DNA from 2 places in the Streptomyces sp. NPDC056479 genome. Region 2 is predicted to be linked to the other one. Evidence: riboswitches for the same ligand, from Rfam matches in the RefSeq annotation. Region 2 holds a riboswitch; the other holds the start of a gene.
The links. Region 2 has a riboswitch for glycine ahead of gcvP (aminomethyl-transferring glycine dehydrogenase). Riboswitches for the same ligand answer to the same signal wherever they lie in the genome.
Positions count from the first base shown of each region.

Region 1: it holds a riboswitch for glycine, as region 2 does, so the genes downstream of both, gcvT (glycine cleavage system aminomethyltransferase GcvT) here and gcvP (aminomethyl-transferring glycine dehydrogenase) in region 2, are expected to answer to the same signal.

Region 1 is NZ_JBHTRZ010000007.1:229,827-234,238, reverse strand. Features, by position in the region: gene ACFQ6S_RS27350 (enhanced serine sensitivity protein SseB C-terminal domain-containing protein) at 1-296, opposite strand, end outside; gene ACFQ6S_RS27345 (enhanced serine sensitivity protein SseB) at 445-1,233, opposite strand; gene ACFQ6S_RS27340 (AAA family ATPase) at 1,831-2,505, opposite strand; glycine riboswitch at 2,676-2,774, shown strand; gene gcvT (glycine cleavage system aminomethyltransferase GcvT) at 2,939-4,057, shown strand; gene gcvH (glycine cleavage system protein GcvH) at 4,179-4,412, shown strand, end outside.
Region 2 is NZ_JBHTRZ010000011.1:416,710-421,121, forward strand. Features, by position in the region: gene gcvP (aminomethyl-transferring glycine dehydrogenase) at 1-1,953, opposite strand, end outside; glycine riboswitch at 2,130-2,225, opposite strand; gene ACFQ6S_RS37695 (PRC-barrel domain-containing protein) at 2,340-2,747, shown strand; gene ACFQ6S_RS37700 (DNA polymerase IV) at 3,033-4,412, opposite strand, start outside.

The DNA.
Region 1 (4,412 bases), on a different contig from region 2:
TAGAGGGCGCGGGCCGCGTCCGCTCCGTCGACCACTTCGTAGCTGCGGTTCCAGCCGCTGGCCGACAGCTCCTGGGCGGAGGTGACGCAGGGGGCGTAGCCGTAGCCGTCGACCTCCATGTTTCCGTACTGGGCGTCCGGGGAGCCGGCCTGGCCGTGCCACAGCAGCATCCAGATCTGGCCGCCGTTCGGGGTCGCGAGCGCGCGCAGGAGTGCCTCGTAGGCGTCGTAGCGCCCGGGGGTCACCTGGCGCAGCATGTGCTCGACCTGACCGGTCGAGGTTGTGCCAGCGCTCACTTTCTACCGCCCCTCCGTACAACACCTTGCCCGCACTGTGCCCCTAGCTTAAGCCCGGCCAGGAGCTCGGAACTTGCTGCCACAGCGCGGCCGCGGGTCGTTCGTGGTTGCTCGCGCAGTTCCCCGCGCCCCTGTCGGGGCGCTTCGCCTAGCCTCGCTGGTAGAAGGGCCGTACCTTCGCCCGCATCCACTCGATCACCGGGTCCTGGGCCACGTCGAGCAGCACCAGGTTGACCGGCCACGCCACCGGTGCGCGGCTCAGGGCGCGGGCGAGGGCGTCCATGGGTGCGGCGCGCAAGTCGCCCTCCCAGTGGGAGAGTTCCACGCCGATGAACATCACCGGGTCGGCCGTCTCGACGGCCGCCAGACAGCGACGGGCCGTCGTGACCACGCCGGTCTCGGCGAACGTGGCCGACGCCGCCGCGAGGAAGTCGATCGGGTCGTCCTGCCAGTTGGGCTCGTAGAGCTTGACGCGGCCGCCGGAGGTGAGGCCGTCCAGCGAGGTGCGACCCACCCGGCAGAGCTCGGCGACCGCGGCCGGGGGCAGCGGGACGCCGACCACGCCGTCCGGGTTCAGGGCGATGCCCAGGTGCGGGGGCAGACCGCGGGCGAACTCCACGGCCGGGGCGATCGTGTACGACATGTGGGCGCCGACGACCTGGCGGAACTGCTCCTCGGAGCTGAAGACCGGGACGTATCCCTGGCCCTCGATCTCCACCGTGGGCAGGTCAAGCGGGCCGCTGTGCGGGCCGCCGCCGCTGGGCAGGGGCACCCAGACGAAGCTGCGGCCGAGCACCTCGAGGATCCTCCCGCCCGCCGAGGGCAGGCCGAGGGAGGCCGAGAGCACCTCCTCCAACTCGTTGCCGGGCCAACCGCCGTGCGGATGGGGGTGTGCCGATGCCGGGAAGTCCGCGGGGAGATCCGCTGCGAAGTCCATCTGTGTGACCGCCTGCTGTGAACCACGTCTGAGACCCAAAAGGCTAGCCGGTGTCCGACCGACGCAGCCCTACGGGCGGTCATCCACCGAATACGACCGGTCAGCCCACCACTCCGTCCACCACCCGGACGCCTTCGTCTACCGCCGCTCGGCCCCGCTTACGGCACTCACCTCGTGATCCCAACCCGCCGCGCCCCGACCCGGCCCAGCCGCCGGCCCGCGATGGCACAGAAAGGCCTACCGCAAGCCACCTCGCCGCGTCGGCGACAGCCTTCCGAGGCCGTGCGAGGCGGCAGCCCCGACCGACGGCCGCTCGCCCCGGCCGGGGCCTCTCACGCCGTGAACCCGATCCGCCACATCCTGGCCGGGCGCAGCGGACAGGCAGCCAGACCGGGGCAGCCCGACCGCCAACGACCGCCCGCTCCCGCTCACAGCCACCCCGCGACCCGGTCCGCAGCGCCCCGACCCGGCACACCAGCCGGCCCGCGATGGCGCAGAAAGGCCTACCGCGAGACACCTCGCCGCGTCGGCGACAGTCCTCCGAGGCAGTGCGGGGCGGCAGCGCCGACCGAGAGCCGCCCGCCCGCCCGGGGCCACTCAGCCCGCGAACCCGATCCGCCGGAGCACATCCGCCGCGTCCCGGTCCAGCAGTACCGCCGAGCCGCATCCCGGTGGCAGGTCGCCCTTGGCCACCGAGCGCAGCAGGCGGGAGGCGGCCGTGCGGTGGCGTAGGAAGGCGTAGCGCGAGACGCCTCGGCCTCGCTCTCGCTGGCCCTCCAGCGCGGTACCGGGGGTCACGTCGAGGAGCAGCAGGTGGAGGGTGCCGCCGCGGCGGCGGGCCTCGCGGGCCAGCCAGGCGCGCACCCAGGTCTGCGTCCCGCAGTCGTGCACGACGACGCCCTCGCCGGTACGCAGGACGCGGCGCAGTCCGGCGTAGTGGGCGAGGCGGACCAGGGGGCGGTAGAAGGCGTAGGGGAGGAAGCCCGGCATCCGGGCGTCCCAGCGGTCCCGGGTGTCCTGGGAGTCGATACGGGTGCCCTTCACCGTCCGCCGCATCAGCGTGGACTTGCCGCTGCCGGGCAGACCGGTGATGACGACGAGGTCCTTGGGACCGAAGAGCAGCGCGTGCGGGCTGTGGCCCGAGCGCTCGCGCAGATCACGGACCACGGGCGCGGGGCACATGGCGCGGGCCTCGGCGGCCGGGGCGGCGGGCTGCTTGGGCAGCGCAAGGCCCGAGGTCGTCGCATACGCCGTGGTGCGGTTCACCGTCATCGTCCTCCTCCGGGGTCAGGATTCCCCATCCCCACTGAGCGTAAAGAGAAGGTAATAGAGGATCTCTTCCTTTTTCGTTCGCTTCCTGCCACAAGCCGGTTACAGACATGGCCTGCCCCCGACCGGGCCCGGCATGCAATGATGTGCGCGCCAACTGCATACCGGCCGTTTGAATCCGCGCGGGAGAGTCCCCAGCAGTGCATCGCTGGGGCGCCGAAGGAGCAAGTCCCTCCCTTGAATCTCTCAGGCCCCGTTACCGCGCGGGCGAGGCACATCTGAAAAGCGAGCCGCCCCACTCTTCGAGAACGGGCGTGGCTCCACCCAAGGTGCAACCCGTGATCGTCCCCGTGGCGGTCGTGGCGAACCTCTCAGGTTCCGATGACAGATGGGGAGGAACGACCTCGCCCGTCATGCCTTGGGAGACATCCGTCCGATGAGCAGCACTGAACCCCGCCGTACCGCGCTCGATGCCCTGCATCGCTCGCTCGGCGCGACGATGACCGACTTCGCCGGCTGGGACATGCCCCTGCGCTACGCCTCCGAGCGCGACGAGCACAACGCCGTACGCACCAGGGCCGGCCTGTTCGACCTCTCCCACATGGGCGAGATCACCGTCACCGGCCCGCAGGCCGCCGACCTGCTGAACCACGCCCTCGTCGGCAACATCGCCTCGATCGGCGTCGGCCGCGCCCGCTACACCATGATCTGCCAGGCCGACGGCGGCATCCTCGACGACCTGATCGTCTACCGGCTCGCCGAGACCGAGTACATGATCGTCGCCAACGCCTCCAACGCCCAGGTCGTGCTGGACGCGGTCACCGAGCGTGCCGCCGGCTTCGACGCCGAGGTGCGGGACGACCGGGACGGGTACGCGCTGCTCGCCGTACAGGGCCCCGAGTCCCCGGGCATCCTGAAGTCGCTGACCGACGCCGACCTCGACGGCCTGAAGTACTACGCCGGCCTGCCCGGCACCGTCGCCGGCGTCCCCGCGCTCATCGCCCGCACGGGCTACACCGGCGAGGACGGCTTCGAGCTGTTCGTGAAGCCGGAGCACGCCGTCGAGCTGTGGCAGGCGCTGACCAAGGCGGGCGAGAGCGCCGGCCTGGTCCCCTGCGGACTGTCCTGCCGCGACACCCTGCGCCTGGAGGCGGGGATGCCGCTGTACGGCCATGAGCTGACGACCTCCCTCACCCCCTTCGACGCCGGGCTCGGCCGGGTGGTGAAGTTCGAGAAGGAGGGCGACTTCGTCGGGCGCGAGGCGCTGACCGAGGCCGCCGCCCGCGCCTCGGCGAACCCCCCGCGCGTCCTGGTCGGCCTGGTCGCCGAGGGGCGTCGCGTCCCGCGTGCCGGGTACCCGGTCGTCGCCGGCGGCGAGGTCATCGGCGAGGTCACCTCCGGCGCGCCCTCCCCCACCCTGGGCAAGCCCATCGCCATGGCGTACGTCGACGCCGCGCACTCGGCGCCGGGCACGGCCGGAGTCGGCGTGGACATCCGCGGCAGCCATGAGCCGTACGAGGTCGTCGCGCTGCCGTTCTACAAGCGGCAGAAGTAACGCCAGAAGTAGAGACTGACAGCGGCGAGCGCGTGACTCTGCGCACATTTCCGCTGCTCAGACACGTTTCCCTCAGTCCCCCATTCACCACCACTCCCGCGCGTACAGGAGAATTCAGGCCATGAGCAACCCCCAGCAGCTGCGCTACAGCAAGGAGCACGAGTGGCTGTCGGCCGCCGAGGACGGCGTCTCGACGGTCGGCATCACGGAGTTCGCGGCCAACGCGCTCGGCGATGTCGTCTACGCCCAGCTCCCCGAGGTCGGCTCGACGGTGACCGCGGGTGACACCTGCGGCGAGCTGGAGTCGACCAAGTCCGTGTCGGACCTGTACTCCCCGGTCACCGGTGAGATCACC
Region 2 (4,412 bases):
CATCAGCACCGACAGCTCGTCCCGGTGCTTCTCGATCTTCGCCCGCAGGTCCTCGACGTCGATCTCGCCGTCCTCGGCGGTCTTCACGACGACGACCTTCATGCCGGCCATCACGGCGCTCGCGGCGTTCGTGCCATGCGCGGAGGACGGGATGAGGCAGACGGTGCGCTGCTCGTCGCCGTTGGCCCGGTGGTACCCGCGTACGGCGAGCAGCCCGGCGAGCTCACCCTGCGACCCGGCGTTCGGCTGGAGCGACACCTTGTCGTAGCCGGTGACCTCGGCGAGACGTTCCTCCAGCTCACGGATGAGCGTCAGATAGCCCTGCGCCTGCTCGGCGGGCGCGAAGGGGTGCAGCTGCCCGAACTCCGGCCAGGTGACCGGCTCCATCTCGGTGGTCGCGTTGAGCTTCATCGTGCAGGAGCCCAGCGGGATCATGCCGCGGTCGAGCGCGTAGTCACGGTCGGCGAGCCTGCGCAGGTAGCGCAGCATCGCCGTCTCGGAGCGGTGCTGGTGGAAGACGGGGTGGGTGAGGTAGTCGTCGGTGCGCTGCAGCGCGTCCGGAAGGGTGTCCTCGGTCGCCGCGTCCAGCGCCTCGATGTCCCCCTCGACGCCGAACGCCGTCCATACGGCGCCCAGTTGGGCCCGCGCGGTGGTCTCGTCGCAGGCGACGGACACGTGGTCGGCGTCGACGAGGCGCAGGTTGACGCCGTTCTGCCGGGCGGCGGCGACGACCTCGGCGGCCTTCGCGGGCACCCGCACGGTCAGGGTGTCGAAGTAGGAGCCGTGCACGACCTCGACCCCACCGGCCGTGAGCCCCGCGGCGAGGATCGTGGCGTACCGATGGGTCCGCCGCGCGATGCCCTTGAGCCCCTCGGGCCCGTGGTAGACGGCGTACATCCCGGCCATCACGGCGAGCAGCACCTGAGCGGTACAGATGTTGCTGGTCGCCTTCTCCCGCCGGATGTGCTGCTCACGCGTCTGGAGCGCCAGCCGGTAAGCCTTGTTCCCGTCGGCGTCCACGGACACACCCACGAGCCGCCCCGGCAGGCTGCGCGCGAACTTCTCGTGTACGGCCATGTATCCGGCGTGCGGCCCGCCGAAGCCCATCGGCACACCGAACCGCTGCGTCGTCCCGACCGCGATGTCCGCCCCGAGCTCACCGGGCGACTTCAGCAGCGTGAGCGCGAGCAGATCGGCGGCGACGGTGACGAGGGCACCGAGCTCGTGGGCCTGGTCGATGACGGCCTTGATATCCCGTACGACACCGGAGGCACCCGGGTACTGGACCAGCACGCCGTTGATCTCACGCGAGGCGATCTCGGCCGGGATGCCGTCGCTGAGGTCGGCGACCACGACCTCCACACCGGTCGGCTCGGCACGGGTCTCGATCACGGCGATGGTCTGCGGAAGGACATCCGCGTCGACCAGGAACAGGCCCTTCTTGTTCTTGCCCATGCGCCGGGACAGGGCCAAGGCCTCGGCCGCCGCGGTCCCCTCGTCGAGCAGCGAGGCACCGGAGGTCGGCAGCCCGGTGAGCTCGGCGACCATGGTCTGGAAGTTCAGTAGGGCTTCGAGCCGTCCCTGCGAGATCTCCGGCTGGTACGGCGTGTAGGCGGTGTACCAGGCCGGGTTCTCCATGACATTCCGCAGGATGACCGGCGGCGTGAAGGTGCCGTAGTAGCCGAGCCCGATCATCGGGTCCAGCACCTGGTTGCGGTCGGCGAGCGACCGCAGCTCGGCCAGCACCTCGGGCTCGGTACGCGCTCCCGGCAGATCAAGAGAGTCGGCGTTCTTGATGACGTCCGGCACCGCTGCGGCGGTGAGCTCGTCGAGCGAGCCGTATCCGACCTGGGCGAGCATCTTGGCCCGAGCCTCATGATCAGGACCGATATGACGCTGCTCGAAGGGAATACCCTGCTCGAGCTCGGAGAGCGGAATGCGATGGGCGGTCATTGCGGAGGCCTCCTGGTCTGACACGACCTTCGAGGGGCACCATGGCGCGGGTACCCGGACGGCCTCCCCCTCTGTCATCTCAACCTGAGAGCTTCACCGGGGCGCCCAAGGGCTCCCGGCTTTCACCGTCGGTGAGGGCGGAAGCCGTCGGCACCCGCCCTGCTTTCCAGAGTGACCTCGTCCGTGCGGTACGTGGGCCTGAGAGATTCCGGGGAGGATTTGCTCCTTCGGCGCCTCCGGTGGTGTCCGGAGGACTCTCCCGCACGGGGTCAGCAGCCGTCTGCAAGCCTACCAGCGAGGTCAACGCACGCCCCTTCGAGTGGCCGCACATCCCAATGTGCCTTTTCGTAGTGCTTACGGATGAGTTGCGACCAAGTGGAGGGCCCGTGCAGACCGACATCGATCCGCGCAATCTGATCGGCCGCAAGGCCTTTGACCGCAACGGCACCAAGATCGGCACGATCGACGAGGTCTATCTCGACGACGCGACCGGAGTGCCGGAATGGGCGGCGATACGCACCGGCCTGTTCTCCCGGGACGCCTTCGTCCCCCTGGAGCCCAGCGAACTGGTGGAGGGCACCCTCCACGTCCCCTTCGAGCGCACCCTGATCAAGGACGCCCCCGACTTCGGGGTGGGCCGCCACCTCTCTCCGGAACAAGAACTCCAGCTCTACCACCACTACGGCCTGGACGTCGCAGCCTCGCCCCCACCCCCCGACCGGGACTTCGGCAACTTGGCAGGCAGGGAGGACCCCGACAACAACGGCCCCAGGACCACTCATCCGCATCCCTGACCCCGGGCAGCCGCCACACGGCCGCCTCTCACCAGTCGGGACAGAGCCACCGCAGCCACACGCATCGCACCGCACGCCGACTTCCACCCACACGTCAGCGCCCCGGTAGGGGCACAGCTGCGGGCGATCGTGTCGCTGGCCTGGTCATGAGTGCGCGCCGGCAGTCCGCCGTGCTCGAAATGCATCGGGGGAAGCCCCGCTTCGGGTGAGGCCCCGCCAAGGCGAACCGAACCCCACCGCGGGCGGTCCATGGCCCTCGCCTGCCCCCACCGCCCTACCCGGGCATCACAGGCGACTCCCCGCCCCCAAACCCCCATCAGCAGCACCAGCACCGGCTCCCCCACCGGCCCCTGGCCCCCCGCTTCCCCCACCCTTCCCAGGCCTGCCCTCCACCAAAGGCAACGGCTCGGCAGCCTCCAGCCCCGGATCATCGACCCGGAAGGTGCGGACCCGCCCCGGCTCCGACCTGGGCGTTTCGAACCGCACCGTCACCCGCCCGAGCCCGCTCCCCTGCACCCACCCGTGCCCGAACTCGGCGTGCCGCACATCGTGCCCCGCATGCCACCGCCGCTCGGCCGCGCCCTCGGCCCGTCGCGCCACCGCGGCCTCTTCCTCACCGTCCTCCGCCGCCTCTTCCATCCGCACCCCCGCAGCCTGAGCGAACAGATCTTCCTGCGTGTAGTCGGCCAGCCCGCTCACCCCGACCCCAAGCAGCCGCACGCCTCCCGTCGTGTCCACGGAATCCAGCAGCCGCGCGGCGGCCTCCCGCACCACGGCCGGATCATCCGTGGGCCCGCGCAAGGTCTCGGACCGGGTCAAGGTCGAGAAGTCGTAGCGCCGCACCTTCAGCACGATCGTCCGCCCGGACAGCCCGGCCCCGCGCAACCGCCGCACACAGCGGTCGGCCAGCCGCTGCACCTCAAAACCCACCCGCACCCGGTCGTGAATGTCCACGTCGTAGGTGTCCTCGACCGACACCGACTTGGTCTCCCGCTCGGCGACCACCGGTCGCTCGTCGTGGGCCAGAGCCATCGCGTACAGGGCGTGCCCATGCGCCTTCCCCAGCAGTCGTACGAGCTCGTCCTCACCCGCCTCGGCGATCTCCTCGACCGTATGGATCCCGGCCCGCCGCAGGTGGTCGCCGGTCGCCGGCCCCACCCCGGGCAAGGTCCGCACCGACATCGGCCCGAGCATCGCCCGCTCGGTCCCCGGCTCGATCACCACCAGCCCATCCGGCTTGGCCTGCTCAGAGCCGATCTTCGCGAGCATCTTGGACGCGGCCAGCCCAACCGACCCCGCCAGCCCGGTGGCGGCCCGTATGTCGGCGCGCAGCTTCGTCCCCACCAGCCGCGCCGACGCCTCGTCCCAGGCCGTTTCCCCGGCCTCCAGATCCACGAACGCCTCGTCCAGGCTCAGCGGCTCCACCAGCGGTGACAGCTCGCGCAGCAGCGCCATCACCTGCTCGCTGGTGTCGCGGTAGATCCCGAAGCGCGGCACGAGATACGCGGCGTTCGGCGCCAGCCGACGCGCCTGCGCCATGGGCATCGCCGAGTGAACCCCGAAGACCCGGGCCTCATAGGAAGCGGTGGCCACGACTCCACGGGGCCCGAGACCGCCCACGATCACGGCTTTCCCGCGCAGGCTCGGCTTGGATGCCTGCTCCAC